4 regions of the Mycoplana sp. MJR14 genome follow, and region 4 is predicted to be linked to each of the others. Evidence: predicted binding sites of a transcription regulator. Region 4 holds the regulator's gene; each other region holds the start of a gene.
What was found. The regulator LexA, encoded in region 4, represses DNA repair genes until DNA is damaged. The targets are predictions, from matches to a motif close to TGTTCNNNNTGTGTTCNG.
Positions count from the first base shown of each region.

Region 1: the regulator LexA is predicted to act here: its motif matches at 989-1,006, upstream of dinB (DNA polymerase IV).
Region 2: the regulator LexA is predicted to act here: its motif matches at 1,644-1,661, upstream of P0086_RS12390 (helicase-related protein).
Region 3: the regulator LexA is predicted to act here: its motif matches at 794-811, upstream of P0086_RS07065 (PA0069 family radical SAM protein).

Region 1 covers NZ_JARGEO010000001.1:494,054-497,904, reverse strand. The annotation lists gene ligD (DNA ligase D) at 1-562, opposite strand, end outside; gene P0086_RS02435 (hypothetical protein) at 565-873, opposite strand; gene dinB (DNA polymerase IV) at 1,056-2,144, shown strand; gene P0086_RS02425 (hypothetical protein) at 2,335-2,598, opposite strand; gene P0086_RS02420 (hypothetical protein) at 3,782-3,851, shown strand, end outside.
Region 2 covers NZ_JARGEO010000004.1:381,005-384,855, reverse strand. The annotation lists gene P0086_RS12390 (helicase-related protein) at 1-1,484, opposite strand, end outside; gene P0086_RS12385 (methyltransferase) at 1,889-2,536, opposite strand; gene P0086_RS12380 (EVE domain-containing protein) at 2,547-2,978, opposite strand; gene P0086_RS12375 (YciI-like protein) at 2,984-3,277, opposite strand; gene P0086_RS12370 (NAD(P)H-dependent glycerol-3-phosphate dehydrogenase) at 3,295-3,851, opposite strand, start outside.
Region 3 covers NZ_JARGEO010000002.1:577,277-581,127, reverse strand. The annotation lists gene P0086_RS07065 (PA0069 family radical SAM protein) at 1-734, opposite strand, end outside; gene P0086_RS07060 (glycosyl transferase) at 924-1,445, shown strand; gene P0086_RS07055 (GFA family protein) at 1,575-2,003, shown strand; gene moaB (molybdenum cofactor biosynthesis protein B) at 2,116-2,658, opposite strand; gene P0086_RS07045 (4-(cytidine 5'-diphospho)-2-C-methyl-D-erythritol kinase) at 2,645-3,565, opposite strand; gene P0086_RS07040 (tetratricopeptide repeat protein) at 3,591-3,851, opposite strand, start outside.
Region 4 covers NZ_JARGEO010000006.1:161,648-165,498, forward strand. The annotation lists gene P0086_RS16005 (hypothetical protein) at 1-755, opposite strand, end outside; gene lexA (transcriptional repressor LexA) at 1,558-2,268, shown strand; gene P0086_RS16015 (ComEC/Rec2 family competence protein) at 2,249-3,851, opposite strand, start outside.

The DNA.
Region 1 (3,851 bases), on a different contig from region 4:
TTCGGCCGGAGGCGACCGACGTGGCATTCTCCTGGAGGATGTTAGCACCGTTTTCGTCGACCGAATGATCGTCATGATGCTTGATCAACAGCCAATTGTTCCGTTTGCCTCCATCGCGATCGTTGCGCATTCGCACGAGCACGAAACTGCCGTTCAGCCGCTTACCCTTTAGCGTGAATTTGAAGTCGCCCTTCTTCAGCGCCTCTTCCGGTGACTTCCTGCCTTCCGGCTCCCAGTAGCCGCGATCCCAGAGCATTACCGTGCCGCCACCGTACTGGCCCTTCGGGATCGTACCTTCGAAGTCGCCATAGTCGAGCGGATGATCTTCAACCTCGACCGCCAGCCGCTTGTCGCCGGGGTCGAGCGACGGCCCCTTTGTCACCGCCCAGGACTTAAAGACCCCATCGAGTTCCAGCCTGAGATCGTAGTGGAGGCGGGTGGCGTCGTGCTTTTGGATTACGAACCGCCGGCGGTTTGCAGCTTTGACATGCGCCTCGCCGCTCGGTTCACTCGTCTTCCGGAAATCGCGTTTTGCACGATATTTCGAGAGATTGTCCGCCATGCTCAACGACTCGATACTCGAAGCGCGCCGGCTTCTGCGAGAATGCGCTGGACGGCGGAGGCCTGAGTGGAGGCCATGTCCACGGAGACCTCGATCTCGCCGGCCAGCGGCGCGTCTCTGCGAGCACCCCCGTCATGAGAGGCATCGCCGCCCGACGGCGCAGACCCCGCCGTGTTGCGATCCCCTGCTGACTGGAGAAAGATATCCGATCTCGAGATACCCTGTTGCTGAACTAGATGTTCGACGGCGAGATCGGCTGCCTCGCGTGTTTCGAACGTGGCTCTTATTGTCACGGTGCTGTCGTCCGCCATGGGATATCTCCCCAGTTCGAGTTCTACGGATAAGAACGCGTCTGAGGGCTCGTAGTTTCGATAGCATCGCCAAAGTCATCGCCAAATCTGGTGGAAATCGCCGCCAAGGCTGCTATGTTCCCTGTATGTTTCGGCGGATAGTTTATCCGATACCGAGGGTACCGCGAGCGACAGAAGCCGCAATGAACGACATGAGCTCAGCGCCCAATCGAAAAATCATCCATGTGGACATGGACGCGTTTTATGCCTCGGTCGAGCAGCGCGACAATCCGGAACTACGCGGCAAGCCGGTCGCGGTTGGCGGGGCAGCCGCACGCGGCGTGGTGGCGGCGGCAAGCTATGAGGCGCGGAGTTTCGGCGTCCACTCGGCAATGCCGTCGGTGACTGCCAAGCGTAAATGCCCAGAGCTGATTTTCGTGCCACCGCGCTTCGATGTCTACAAGGCGGTGTCCCAGCAGATCCGTGAAATCTTTGCCGACTATACGCCGGTAGTCGAGCCGCTGTCGCTCGACGAGGCCTATCTCGATGTGACGCAGAATCGGAAGGGCATGGAGATCGCTACCGAAATTGCATCGGAGATTCGCGACAGGATCAAGCAGACCACTGGCCTCAACGCGTCAGCCGGGATCTCCTACAACAAGTTCCTCGCCAAGATGGCGAGTGACCTGAACAAGCCCGACGGCCAGGCTGTCATCACTCCGAAGGCCGGACCGGCCTTCGTCGAGGCCCTGCCCGTCAAAAAATTCCACGGCGTCGGTCCAGCAACCGCTGAAAAGATGCATGGCCTCGGGATAGACACAGGCGCCGACCTTAAACAGAAGACGCTCGAATTCCTTGTAGAGCATTTCGGCAAGTCAGGGGCCTATTTCTACGGCATCGCACGCGGGATCGATGACCGCCAAGTCAAGCCTGACCGGGTGCGCAAATCCATAGGCGCGGAAGATACGTTTTCGGAGGACCTTCATGCCTATGAACCGGCTCGCGAAGGATTGCAGCCACTCATCGAAAAAGTGTGGGATTATTGCGAGGCCTACGAAATCGGTGCGAAAACTGTAACGCTGAAGGTCAAATATGCCGACTTCAACCAGATCACCCGCAGCAAGACAGTCCCCTCACCTGTTGCGGCCATCACAGATCTCCAAGCCGTGGTCGACCTGCTGCTCTCTCCGATCTTTCCGCCGCGCAAGGGCATCCGCCTGCTCGGCGTCACCCTGTCTTCGCTGGAACGACGATCACCTGTGGTGGAGCCACAGTTGCGGCTGGCCCTCTAGACCGCCAGCATCCACCATGCGGAAGGCTTGCGAGCCAGTGAAGTGAACGACTGATCGCGTGCCAGCACGGTCGGCCCCCGGTAGGATCGCCCCATCGCTTCGCTTGCACCCGGCCTGGCTGATGATGCTGCGGTCCTGCATTGGGGATCCGGCACCAGAACAGACAGATGCAGTCACTGCCTGGAGCCGGTCAATGAACAGCGGGTGGGTCGTCTTCCTCTAGAAACGATTGGATCCCATCACGCGCTACCGTGGCCAGGAATTCGTCGAACGCTTCGCGATCGGTCGCAAAACCGCCCTCCCACTCAAACACGTCTTCATTCTGGGTGATCACCTCGAGGCGCCAGTCGTTGTTGGTGCCGGCCGGTCGGAAAATATCGACAAGCACCGTGATATCTCCATCGGTGAATTCCCCGGCGAACTCGGAGTGTTCGTTCTTGGGCTTTTTGGACATCCGGCTTCCTCACGTTGATCGTAGCAGGCACCCCAGTGTTTAGCGGCCTGGCATCGCTGGTGTAACTTCCATCCCCATTTGCCTCGCGTATACGCACGAATCGTAGTTGGTGCCGTTGCCGTAGCGGGTGAAGCAGTAATTTGACGCGTCAATCGTCTTCTGGGTCGGCGGATTTGACTGGCAGCTGCTCACCACCAAGCCTACCAGCACTAGCATGGCGTTGCGCATATTCGCCTCTCAAATCTCCCAGTATCGGCCCCGCCAGCTGACCACCAGCGGACCATCTGGTCTGCGAAAGGCTTTTCTGATGCGGGTTCGATGTCCCGGTGAAGTTGGCGCTCCTCACCATCGATGCGTGTGATGTAAGCGCCGCTTTCATCAATGACAAGCCTGCGAAGCAAACAATCACAATGATGAGCCTGATGTCATCGATACCACTGTATGCCATATACGAAGCGAGAGACCCGGAAAGCGTCGGCCGGTTGCCATGGCTGCCGCACAGGCACATGGCGCCAGCCTTCACGACAGCAACTGGAAGTGGGAAGCGCCGACCTACTATTTCGTTGCAGGGATCCAACCGAGGAACGCCGAGACACAGAGGGCAGGATGCCCCCAGAGCCTGGCCCCATTGCGACATGGGGATACCTATTCTTCACTCGGGCAACCTTGGATCGCTCAAGCCAATCGCAGATGTCGAGACGCCCTACCGCAGTCTTCAATCAGAGATGACGACGAGGTCAGAAGGCCTGCTTGCACCTGCCTTGCTCAGCTCTGCACAGATCACTCGCCTTTATCGCCTTTACCTAATATTCAGAATATGAGGGCACCTTGTCGCTGTGGCGCGACATGTCACTGCGTACGCGCCCGTTTCCTGGCCCGCTCCGGCGGGCCTTTTTTCGCCGACGCGGATCGCTCGGTCTGATGATCGTCCGTAGCCGGTGCGGTCTTCCTCCCGCTTGCCGGCTCTCGGCCGCGAATCGACCTCGTCCGGCGAGCAGTTTGAAAGCTGAGTGCCGTGGATGGCGTTGCGCAGGCATCGAGAACGGCGGTACCCCTGTTGGCCCGGCACGAGTCCGCCTTTCATTCCAGGCCTTTTTTGAAGTTGCGGTTTGCTGGCCCATCTCGATTGCGCACAACCCTGAAGCACGCTATCGCTAAGGCGCATTAAACTGTGGGGGCATCGATGGGTGTAGTTGTAAAGACGGGTGGCCAATATTGGATCGACATGGCCAATCTTGGTTTCGATCTGGATT
Region 2 (3,851 bases), on a different contig from region 4:
ACATCACCATTCACACTGATTTCGGCTTCCAGCATCGCATTCTCTCTCAGGCGCTTCATGAGCACAGATGTCCTGCGATCAACAAAGCGTTTCGTCAACCTTTCATGTAACGCGTCGGACAATCGGTCTTCGATTTCCCGCGTCTTTTCCTGCCAGTGTGTCGGATCGGCCAACCAGTCCGGGCGATTCGATACATAGGTCCAGGTCCTTATCTGGGCGATTCGTGCCGAAAGCGTGTCGATCTCGCCATCGGTGCGATCGGCCCGCCGTACCTGCTCGGCGAGGAAGTCCTCGTTCACCGTACCCCGCCGGACCAGATCGGCATAGAGGGTGGAGATCAGGTCGGCGTGCTGCGCCGGCGTGATCCGGCGATAATCCGGCAGGGCGCAGGCCTCCCACAGCTTCTCGACGCGCTCCGGCGCCGTCGCCATGTCCCGGATATCGGGATAGCGCGCCAGGTGCTCGAGCGCCTGCTGGTCCACGGCCGGAAGCGCGCGTGCCAGCCCGGAAATCGCCGGCGGCGCATCGAGGCTCGCCTTCAGGCTGGCGATGGAGGAGAAGTCCAGCCGCTTGGAGCGCCACTGCAGCACACGCACGGGATCGAATTCGTGCGCCTCGATGCGCTCCACGAGTTCCGGCTCGAACGGGTCGACCCGACCCGTCACCCCGAAGGTGCCGTCACGCATATGCCGGCCGGCACGGCCGGCGATCTGGCCGAGCTCGCCGGGATTGAGATTGCGGAACTGGTAGCCGTCGAACTTGCGGTCCTGGGCGAAGGCGACGTGGTCGACGTCGAGGTTGAGCCCCATGCCGATCGCGTCGGTGGCGACGAGATACTCGACGTCGCCCTCCTGATAGAGCCCCACCTGTGCGTTGCGCGTGCGCGGCGAGAGCGCGCCGAGCACGACCGCCGCGCCGCCGCGCTGGCGGCGGATCAGTTCGGCGATGGCATAGACCTCGTCGGCCGAGAACGCGACGATCGCCGTCCGCTGCGGCAGGCGGGTGATCTTCTTCGAGCCGGCATAGAAGAGCTGCGACAGGCGCGGCCGCTCGACCACGGTGATGCCCGGAAGCAGATGCTCCAGGATCGGCTTCATCGTCGCCGCCCCCAGAAGCAGCGTCTCGTCGCGGCCGCGCAGGTGCAGGATCCGGTCGGTGAAGATGTGCCCGCGCTCCAGGTCGCCGGCCAGCTGCACCTCGTCGATCGCCACGAAGGCGGCCCGGGTCTCGCGCGGCATCGCCTCCACGGTGCAGACCGAGTAGCGCGCCATGTGCGGGGTGATCTTCTCCTCGCCGGTGATCAGCGCAACGTTGTGATGCCCGACCTTCTCGACCAGGCGCGTATAGACCTCGCGCGCCAGGAGCCGAAGCGGCAGTCCGATCACGCCCGTCTCATGCGCCACCATGCGTTCGATTGCGTAATGGGTCTTGCCGGTATTGGTCGGCCCGAGCACCGCGGTGACCCCGCGGCCGCTCAATATCATCGCTGCAGCATTCAAGGCATGCCTCGGAGTGTATCGATCGTGCAGCGCCGGTGTTCGCCCGCGCCGGCAACACAAATGCCCATCGCCGCGCGCAATGGCAAGTGCGCCCCCCGAATTGGCGGTCGATTCACCCGGATTTCCGGGCATAGCGAAGCGGCCTGGAACACCTTGCGAACGAATCGGAGACGAAACGAAGACTCGTTCGGATTCAGGTTTTGTTCCCTACAAGATGTTGGATTTCCAATACCTTGCCCCACCACATGCTGAATCTCGGCCACAAGCTGGCCGAGTCTCGCGGCCCGCGCCACAACCGGGCGCCAAAACGCTGTAAAGCCCCGCGACGAAATATGGTTAAGATTCTTTTTCACCCCAGCCCGCACTGCGACAACGGACCACCACGGGGATCATGGAAGAAAGCGCCAGACCGTCGTCCGCTTGACCTCGCTGTCTTCCAGCACACGCGTCACCGGCACCGCGTAGGTCGCGAGCGGTGCCATCCTGTCCTTCGGGCAGTAGGACCGTCCCGGATCCCCCACGACCACCGCCGCCCCGCGTTCGGCGAGCCTGCGAAACCAAGGGATCAGTGCCCCTGCGAAGGCGCTGTCGTAGAAGACGTCGCCGGCCAGCACCACGTCCCAGCCTTCGTCCGAGCCGATCAGATCCTCGCCCCTGAACTCCACCTCCACCCCGTTCAGCGCAGTATTCAGCCGCACGGCCGTCTCCGTCCAGGGGTCGATGTCGGCCGCCAGCACGCGCGCGGCACCCGCCCGCTTCGCCGCGATCGCGACAAGGCCGGAGCCGCTGGCGAAATCGAGGACGCTGCGCCCGCGCACGATCTCGGCGTGGTCCAGCACGTAGCGGGCGAGCCCCTGCCCGCCCGCCCAGGCGAACGCCCAGAACGGCGGCGGCAGGCCGATCTCTTCGAGTTCCTCTTCGGTCTTCAGCCACAGATCGTGCGCCTCGGAGGCCAGGCGCAGCCGGATTTCCGGCACATGCGGCGGCGCGATCACCGCGGTGTTGTCGAGGATGAAGCGTTCGGGATCGGTCTTCACGGGATCGTGGTCAGCGCGGCGGCTCGTCGAGGCCGCCCATGCGGCAGACCTCGATCCATTCGTCCTCCGTCACCGGCTGGACGGACAGGCGCATGGAGGTGACGAGCGACATCTTCTCGAGCTTCGGGTTCGCCTTGATGTCCTTGAGCGATACCGGCTTCGGCATGTCGCAGACGGCGCGGATGTCGACGCAGTCCCAGCGCGGATCGTCACCGGCGGTCGAATCCGGATGCGACAGCGCGCAGACCTCGGTGATGCCGACGATCTCCAGCCCCTCGTTGGAGTGGTAGAAGAAACCCTTGTCGCCGATCTTCATGGCCCGCATGTTGTTGCGCGCCAGGTAGTTGCGCACCCCCGTCCACTCGGTGCCCGCGGCACCGGCATCCTTCTGCATCTGCCAGGACCATTTGAACGGTTCCGACTTGTAGAGCCAGTGGGCCATGAACCTTATGCCTCCGGATTGTTGAAGGTCCAGGTCCAGGGCTTGACCACGACGCTTTCGAAGACGCCGGCCTTGAAGAAGGGATCGGCCTCGCCGAGCGCCCGCGCCGCCTCGGCGCTATCGGCCTTGACGACGACGAGGCTGCCGTTCGGCTTGCCGTCCGCATCGAGGAACGGGCCGGCGAAGGCGAGCTTGCCCTCTTCGTTCAGCTTCGTCAGGTGGGCGACGTGCACGGGGCGGGTGTCGAGGCGCAATTGCAGCGCGCCGGGCTTGTCGGTGCAGAGAAGGGCAAAAAGCATGGCCATATCCTTTTCCTCTAGAATTCCTGGGTGATCGGTCGGGTCATCAGCCGGCCGATCGCGGTCGCAATGTCGAGCCTGCCGTCGACGATCGCCGCGACCGCCTCGGTGATCGGCATGTCGATGTTGCGTTCGGCCGCGACCCTTGCGGCCACGCCCGCCGCGAAGGCGCCCTCGACCAGGTCGCCGGACCAGTTGTCGGCATTGCCGTTGCGGCCGAGCTCGATGCCGAAGCGCAGGTTGCGCGACTGGTGGCTGGTGCCGGTGAGCACCAGGTCGCCGAGCCCCGACAGCCCGGTCACCGTCGCCGCGTCGCCACCATGGGCGGCCACGAACCGCGACATCTCTGCGAGCCCCCGCGAGATCAGCGCCGCGCGGGCGCTGTCGCCGAGCCCCGCCCCCTCGACGATGCCGCAGGCGATCGCCAGCACGTTCTTCAGCGCGCCGCCGAGTTGCACGCCGATGCGGTCGGCGGAGGGATAGAGCCGGAAGGTCGGCCCGGACAGCGCATGCGCCAGCGTCGCCGCCGTCTCGATCGTCGCCGCGGCGACCACCATCGCGGTCGGCAGGCCGC
Region 3 (3,851 bases), on a different contig from region 4:
ATCGCTTCCAGCCGCCGCGGCGGCGTCGCCGCCCGCGGCTCCATGCTGCGGGCGAGCTTGCGGTCGAGCGTCGTCACCGAAAGCCCGACCCACGCCAGCCCCTTGGCGGCCATGCGCGAAAGGATGTCGATGTCGCGCATGATCAGCGCCGACTTGGTGACGATCGAGACCGGATGGTTGGCCGTCTCCAGCACCTCGAGGATCTGGCGCATGATCCGCCATTCCTTCTCGATCGGCTGGTAGGGATCGGTGTTCGTGCCGATCGCGATGACCCGCGGCTTGTAGCCGGGCTTCGAAAGCTCGCGCTCCAGAAGCTTCGGCGCGTCCGGCTTGGCAAACAGCCGGGCCTCGAAGTCGAGCCCCGCGGACAGGCCCATGAAGGCATGCGTCGGCCGGGCGAAACAGTAGATGCAGCCATGCTCGCAGCCGCGATAGGGGTTGACCGAACGGTCGAAGGGAATGTCCGGCGACTCGTTGCGGGTGATGATGCTCCGCGGCTTTTCGACCTGCACCTCGGTCTTGAAGGGCGGCAGCTCCTCGAGCGTCTGCCAGCCGTCGTCGAAGCGCTCGCGCACCTGCTGTTCGAAGCGGCCGGAGAAATTCATCCCGGCCCCGCGCCCGCGGCGGCGGTCGATATCGATCCTGAGGCCGCTCTGCGACACGAGCGCATCGGCAATATCGGCCGTATGGGCAGGCGCCAGCGCGCCCTGCCTGAGACTGGACAGGTCTGTCATCGGGGTTCTCCGCGCGGGGAATCGTGTCCCCGCAATGACTTTATTCCTAACGGCCAAATGAGAACAATGCAAGAACAAAATGCGCAGCGGCGGCGATCCGGTCACAGCTGACCAATTTACTACCACTAACGGCAACCCCGGCGATTGTTGCCAGTGGCGCTGGGTGTGGCATTGCGATATTGGTCAACCATGCTGACGGTGATCATGGAGAGCCGAGACAACGAACCCGAACTGGCGCAGACGCTGTCCGCGCTGGTGGCGGGTGCCGTGGAAGGCATCGTGCGCGACGTCATCGTGCTGGATCACGGCTCCGGCGACGGTTCGCCCCAGATCGCCGATGCGGCCGGCTGCCGTTTCATGACCGAATGGAGCGTCGACGAGATCGTGCGCTCGGCCCGCGGCGACTGGCTGCTGCTGCTGGAGCCCGGCGCCCGGCCGCTGTTCGGCTGGGTCGATGCGGTCTCCGAGCACGTCTCGCTCAACAAGGGACCGGCGCGTTTTGCCGGCTCGCGCAACCATCGCCGGCCCTTCATGCGCCGCCTCGTCCAGCGCCGGCCGCCGCTCGAATGCGGGCTGCTCGTGTCCAAGCGCCAGGCCTGCGCCATCGTACGCAAGGGCATGAAGCTCAACGAACTCGCCGCCGGCCTGGCCGCCCGCAAGCTCGTGGCCGAGATCGTCCCCGCCTGGGCCGTTCGGGCCATGCGCGACTAGGGTCAGGACGTGCATGCCCGGTGTCCTGTCCGGGCCCTGTCCCCGCATCTGCCGGCCCTTGAAATCCACGCGCATCGACCGGACAATACCGGCGCGTTTGACGACCACGATGAAACGCGGGGGGTGCAGATGCTGATTGGCACATGTCTCTGCGAGGCGGCGCACTGGGCCATGGAAGGCGATCCGGGCCCGGTGACGGCGTGCAACTGTAGCCTCTGCCGCCGCTACGGCGCCCTGTGGGCCTATGACTACGAGGCCGACGGTGAAGGGCGCGGTGATGGGGGCGGGCGCATCGGCCTGCACGGCCCCACCCGAGCCTTCACCCGCAGGGGAAGCGGGACGCCGTCACTCGAGATCCGCTTCTGCCCCACCTGCGCCTGCGTGCTGTGCTGGCGGGGCCTGCAGGTCGGGCAGGACGGGCGCCGGCGCATGGCGGTCAATGTCCGCCTGGCGCCGCCCGAGGCGGTGGCGCACCTGCCGATCGACCACTTCGACGGCCTCGATACCTTCGACGACCTGCCGCGGGACGGGCGTTGCGTTCGCGACCTGTGGTTCTGACAGCGAAGCCAAATGCCGGCGGCGCCCGTCGCGGCGAAGCTCGTCCAAGGGAACATTGGCATGCGGCCTTGCGGAACGGCCTTGCGTTCCATGCCGGCGGCAGGCAGCGGGGCTACTTACGCTTCAGGTGCTCGTCGAGCCGCGGCATGATCTCGACGAAGTTGCACGGCATGTGCCGGTAGTCGAGCTGGGCTTCAAGGATCCCGTCCCAGGCGTCGCGGCAGGCGCCGGGCGAGCCGGGCAGCACGAAGATGAAGGTGGCGTTCGCCACCCCGCCCGTCGCCCGCGACTGGATCGTCGAGGTGCCGATCTTGTCGTAGGAGATCCGGTGGAACACCTCGGAGAAGCCGTCCATCCGCTTCTCGAACAGCGGCTCCAGCGCCTCGGGGGTCACGTCGCGGCCGGTGAAGCCGGTTCCGCCCGTGGTGATGACGACGTCGATGGCCTCGTCCTTCGTCCAGGCCTCGACCGTCTCGAAGATCGCCTGCCTGTCGTCCGGAACGATCGCCCGGGCGCCGAGCCGGTGCCCGGCCTTCTCCAGCCGCTCGACCAGCGTGTCGCCGGAGCGGTCGTCGGAGAGCGTGCGGGTGTCGGAAACGGTCAGCACCGCGATCGATAGCGGGATGAAGGGTCTCGTCTCGTCAAGCCGCGCCATGGTCATCCCCTCCCAGATACGCCGCACTGGCGACGGCGAACCAGCCGGGATGCCCGGCCTCGATCGTCCGCGCCGCGCGCCCGGCCGCCTCCATGTCCTCGTAGAGCCCGAAGCAGGTCGCCCCGGAGCCGGACATGCGCACGAGCAAGGGCCCGGCCGCGGCAAGCGCCTGCCTGACCGCCTCGATCTGTGGGCAGAGGGCGGCGGCCGGCGCCTCCAGATCATTGCGCATGGCCTTGAGCGCCGCAAGCCAGCAGGGCCCGCCGGTGCCCGGTTTCGGCACCTTCAGCGGCGGATTGTCCTTGTCCTTCAGCCGCCGGAAGATCTCCGGCGTCGAGACGCCCAGGAGCGGGTTGACGAGCACCATGGCGTAGGCCGGCAGGTCGGCGCGCGGCTCGATCTCCTCGCCGATGCCGCGGGCCACCAGCGGCCGCGAAGCGAGGCACATCGGCACGTCCGCGCCGAGGCCGAGCGCAAGCGCGCCGAGCGCGTCGGCCTCGATCCCGGCGTTCCAGTGCCGCAACAGTGCGCGCAGCGTCGCCGCCGCGTCGGCGGAGCCGCCGCCGATGCCGGATGCGATCGGAAGGTTCTTTTCCAGGTGCAGGTGGACGGGCGGGGCGGGGATGCCGCGTGCACCGAGTGCCGCGCGCAGCCGGTCGCGGGCCTTCAGCACGAGGTTGTCGGTCTCAGGACCATCCGAAAGTTCCGCCGCGAAGCGGCCGGATAGCGTGAACGCGTCGGCATCGGCCGGCGCGACCGCGACCCGGTCGCCGAAGGCGGCAAAGGTGACGAGCATGTCCAGAAGGTGATAGCCGTCGGACCGCTGGCCGATAACATGCAGCGCCAGGTTGATCTTCGCCGGTGCCGGCTCTGTCAGGCCGAAACCGGGCAGGCCGAAACCGGGCAGGCCATCGTCGTGCGCCATGGACGGGTCAGGATTTCTTGTCGGGCTCGCCCGGCGCGGGAGCCTTGACCGGCTCTTTCTGCTCGATCGCCTGGGCCGCGGCCGGCGGCTTGTTGCTTTCGTCCGGCAGGCCGCTCTCGATCTTCGCCTTGATCTTCGGGATCTCGGCGTCCTCCGGCTTCAGGCCCAGCGCCCGGTTCCACTGGAAGGTCGCCTCGAGCTTCCGCCCGACGCGCCAGTAGGCGTCGCCGAGGTGGTCGTTGATCGTCGGGTCGCCCGCGCGCAGTTC
Region 4 (3,851 bases):
ATCAATTCATACCTACCACCCTGATAGCCAGGATGGGCCTTGGCGACGTTATATATAAAAGATTGACTGGTGGCGGAGAATAGTATTCTTGATCCAAAACTGTGACCGATCGCGATGAATTGATTTTCAGAGGAATATTTGTCGGACAGCACCGAACTAATTGCTCCGACAATTTTGGATACGGACCCGGATTGAGCGATTCTGTCAGCAATGGTTTGCTTTGACCAGAATGTAATGTTGTCTAGCGGGAAACGATCAAAAGGAGGAATCTTCGATTTAGCGTTCCATCCAACGTAAATGCCAAGGACCTGCTTTCCGCCGAGATTGGAGGCTGAGAGTTTTGTGATCAGATTTTGGAAATTAATATAGTCGGAGTCGCTCGCAGAGACATCGTGCTTCCAACCATGAATGTATAGAATGACGAGCTTTGGCAACGATGTGGCGTGGGAACTCTCAATAGGACGAGGCTCGTTATCTGCCCGTCTCGGTCTATCCCAGTTTAACTCAAATAGAACATTGGTGAGTTCACACCGGTCGACAAAGCTACCCTCGTCCGTGAGTCGAATATTGAGAACCTTGCCCTCGTAGTAGGGCCGCGGCTTATAAATTGGGTCTTCGGCCTGCCCCCTCTTGCCACAATCGTTCTGCGACGCATCGGCAGGTTCGTCAAAATACGATTCGACTTCAGGAACCAACCAAAATACCAGGAGCAAGGCAATAACGCCACTGATTGGACCTATGCGAGTTCTCCACATTGCCCCCTCCATTTTCTTTCAACTTTATATCATGGCACAAAATCAATTCTTTAACAACTTGCTCTTCAAGCATTGGATGTATTCTGTGGCAAGCATGATAATTTGAAAGAGCGCGTCACATCTATTAATCGGGGATCCTTTGGAAGGTTGCCAGCACCGCTTCTCTGCATACCTGTCGCAACACTTCGCAGGCAGCTCGCCATTCAGTAGCGACGAATTCATCGCGGTGCCGTTTATGCGTGGTGGAACTAACCAGTCCACGCCGGCCGGCGGATTCGAGGTGCGCGATCCGCCGGAGCCGGCGGACTGCTCCATTTCCATTTCTCTGACATAGTTGGCCGCACCTATAACGGTCTCCTTCCGGTCGAGTTACCTTGGTAGCCAGCTGAAGAACGAAAAGAGAACACACCGCTACGATCTTTGCAACTCAACTCCGTAGCACGTTCACGTATCATTCCGTATGGGCCGATACGAGATAGGCGTCAATGCACTGAAAAAACGGGAGTTTTTGGGATCAATTGGGATGAGTAGTGACCGGCGAAATAGAATTTCAAGACCGGTTCCCTAAACCACTCGGACACTCTTCCATTGGCCCGGCGCGACAAGTTGTGTCGGCATCGGGTGCCTTGTACACCCCAGAGCGGCGCACAGCGACTTTATAGCCGTTCGCCAGCGGCCGTCAACGTCCCACCACATGGCCTGTCCGGAGCGTCGAATTCACTGAATTTTAGCCACTTGCGGAACACAAATGGAACAGATAGTGTTTGTTCCGTATTTGTTTCACGATTCTGGGTGACGAGCCATGCTGACCCGCAAGCAACAGGAACTGCTTCTCTTCATCCACGAGCGGATGAAGGAGACGGGAATTCCGCCGTCGTTCGACGAGATGAAGGATGCGCTCGACCTGGCGTCGAAGTCCGGCATCCATCGGCTCATCACCGCACTCGAGGAGCGCGGCTTCATCCGCAGGTTGCCCAATCGCGCCCGCGCGCTGGAGGTCATCAAGCTGCCGGAGGCCTATTCGCCTAGCCTGAAGGCGCGGCGCGGCTTCTCGCCCTCCGTCATCGAAGGCAGCCTCGGCAAGGAAAAGCCGGCGCCGGAACGGCCGCAGGCTCCGGCATCGGAGAGCTCCGTTGCCGTGCCGGTGATGGGCCGGATCGCCGCCGGCGTGCCGATCTCCGCCATCCAGAACAACACCCACGATATCTCCGTGCCGGCGGAAATGCTGGGCGGCGGCGAGCACTACGCGCTGGAGGTTCGGGGTGACTCGATGATCGAGGCGGGCATCCTCGACGGCGATACGGTGATCATCCGCAATGCCGGAACGGCCAACCCCGGCGATATCGTGGTGGCGCTCGTCGACGACGAGGAGGCGACCCTCAAGCGCTTTCGCCGCAAGGGCGCCTCGATCGCGCTGGAGGCTGCCAACCCGGCCTACGAGACGCGGATTTTCGGCCCCGATCGCGTCAAGATCCAGGGCAAGCTGGTCGGTCTCATTCGTCGCTATCATTGACGCCGCGGGTTCGGTCCGGATCCCAGAAGCTGTCGGAGCGCCAGTCGTAGAGGCGATGGCGGTTCCAGGGGCGGTGGATCTGGACGACGGCCGGCGTGATGGACATGTCGCGCCCTGCCCCGCCACCAGGGCCCGTCGATGCGATCTCCAGGGCGCCGGTCAGGCGCAGGTTTTGCCGGCCGATCAACGGGGTTCCGTTGCTGCAGGCGCGTCCGCCGCGATGGCGCGGGGCAATCACGATATCGGCGCTGTCGCATGCCGCGGCCAGGTGGATCGGATCCTCCAGCCAGATCACCCGCCAGCCGGCGGCAGCGACGCCGGCACACCACGCCTGCCGGCGGCAGACGAAGCGCTTCTGCGCGGCCGCCAGGGAGAAGGCCGCGTCGAACGCCCCGCCCATCGTGCCGGCCCCGGCCGGAGACCGCCCGGAGACCCCGGGGCCGGATGCCGCAGCCTCGGGCGGCGATATGGAGTTGTCCTCGCCTAGTTGCCCGTCACGCAATCTACCGTTACCCGATTGCCTGTCAGGCGATTGCCCACCGACCGATCGCCCGTCGCCCTGTCGACCGGTTGGCCCCGTGGCTCGGCCGCCCGCTGTTGAGCTTGCAATACCCCCACGCTCGCGTTCCCCGCTTTCGAGTGTCGCAGGCGCCCGGTGTTCCTTAAGCCGAAGCGCATACCGCCATTGATCGTAGATGAAGCCCGGGGGCTGCCGGCGATTGGTCGCAGCCTCACGGTCGTGGACGAGCGCCACCAGCGTTCCGTCCTCGGACACCAGCACTTGCGGCGCCGGCTGTGCGGGCGGGAAGAAAGCCAGACCGGCGCCTGCGACGAGCGGCAGGAGGGCGAGTGCTGCGATCTGTGTCCGGAACAGGCAGGCGATCGCCCCACCCGCGGCCAGGAGGGCGAAGGAAAGCGGCGGCAGGCGTCCGGTGACGATCTCGCCGCCCCAACCGGACACGAGATGCGCCAGGGCGATGATGGCTTCGATGCCCATTCCCATCACCTCGAGGGGAATGCCTTCGAGGCCGAACGGCATCAGCAGCATGGCGACGACCCCCATCGGCATCACCACGAGGGAGATGATCGGCATGGCGAGCAGATTGCCGGCAAGCCCGTAGGCGGGAATCCGATGGAAGTGACCGACGGAATAGGCGAGCGTGGCAAGGCCGCCGATCACGGAAGTGAGCAGCAGGCCGGCGACGAATCCGCTCGCGTGCCGCGTCAGCCGCCGACCGCGTGCGGCCGGTCGGTCGCCGGTGGCACCCCGGTCCCGCCAGGCGGCATAGCCGGCCACGAGCCCGAGGGTCGCGGCATAGGACATCTGGAAGCCGGGACCGGTGACGGCCGAGGGCGTGACCGACAGGATGACGATCGCCGACAGGGCGATGTTTCTCAGGCTGATGGCGGAGCGATCGACGAGGACGGCGAGCAGCATGATGACGATCATCAGCCAGGAACGGACGGCCGAGACGGCGCCCCCGGAGATCAGGATGTAGAGGGTGACGGTGACGAGACCGCCTGCCGCGGCGACCTTCTTGATCGGGTACCGCTCGGCCGCGCCGGGCAGAAGAACCAGCGCC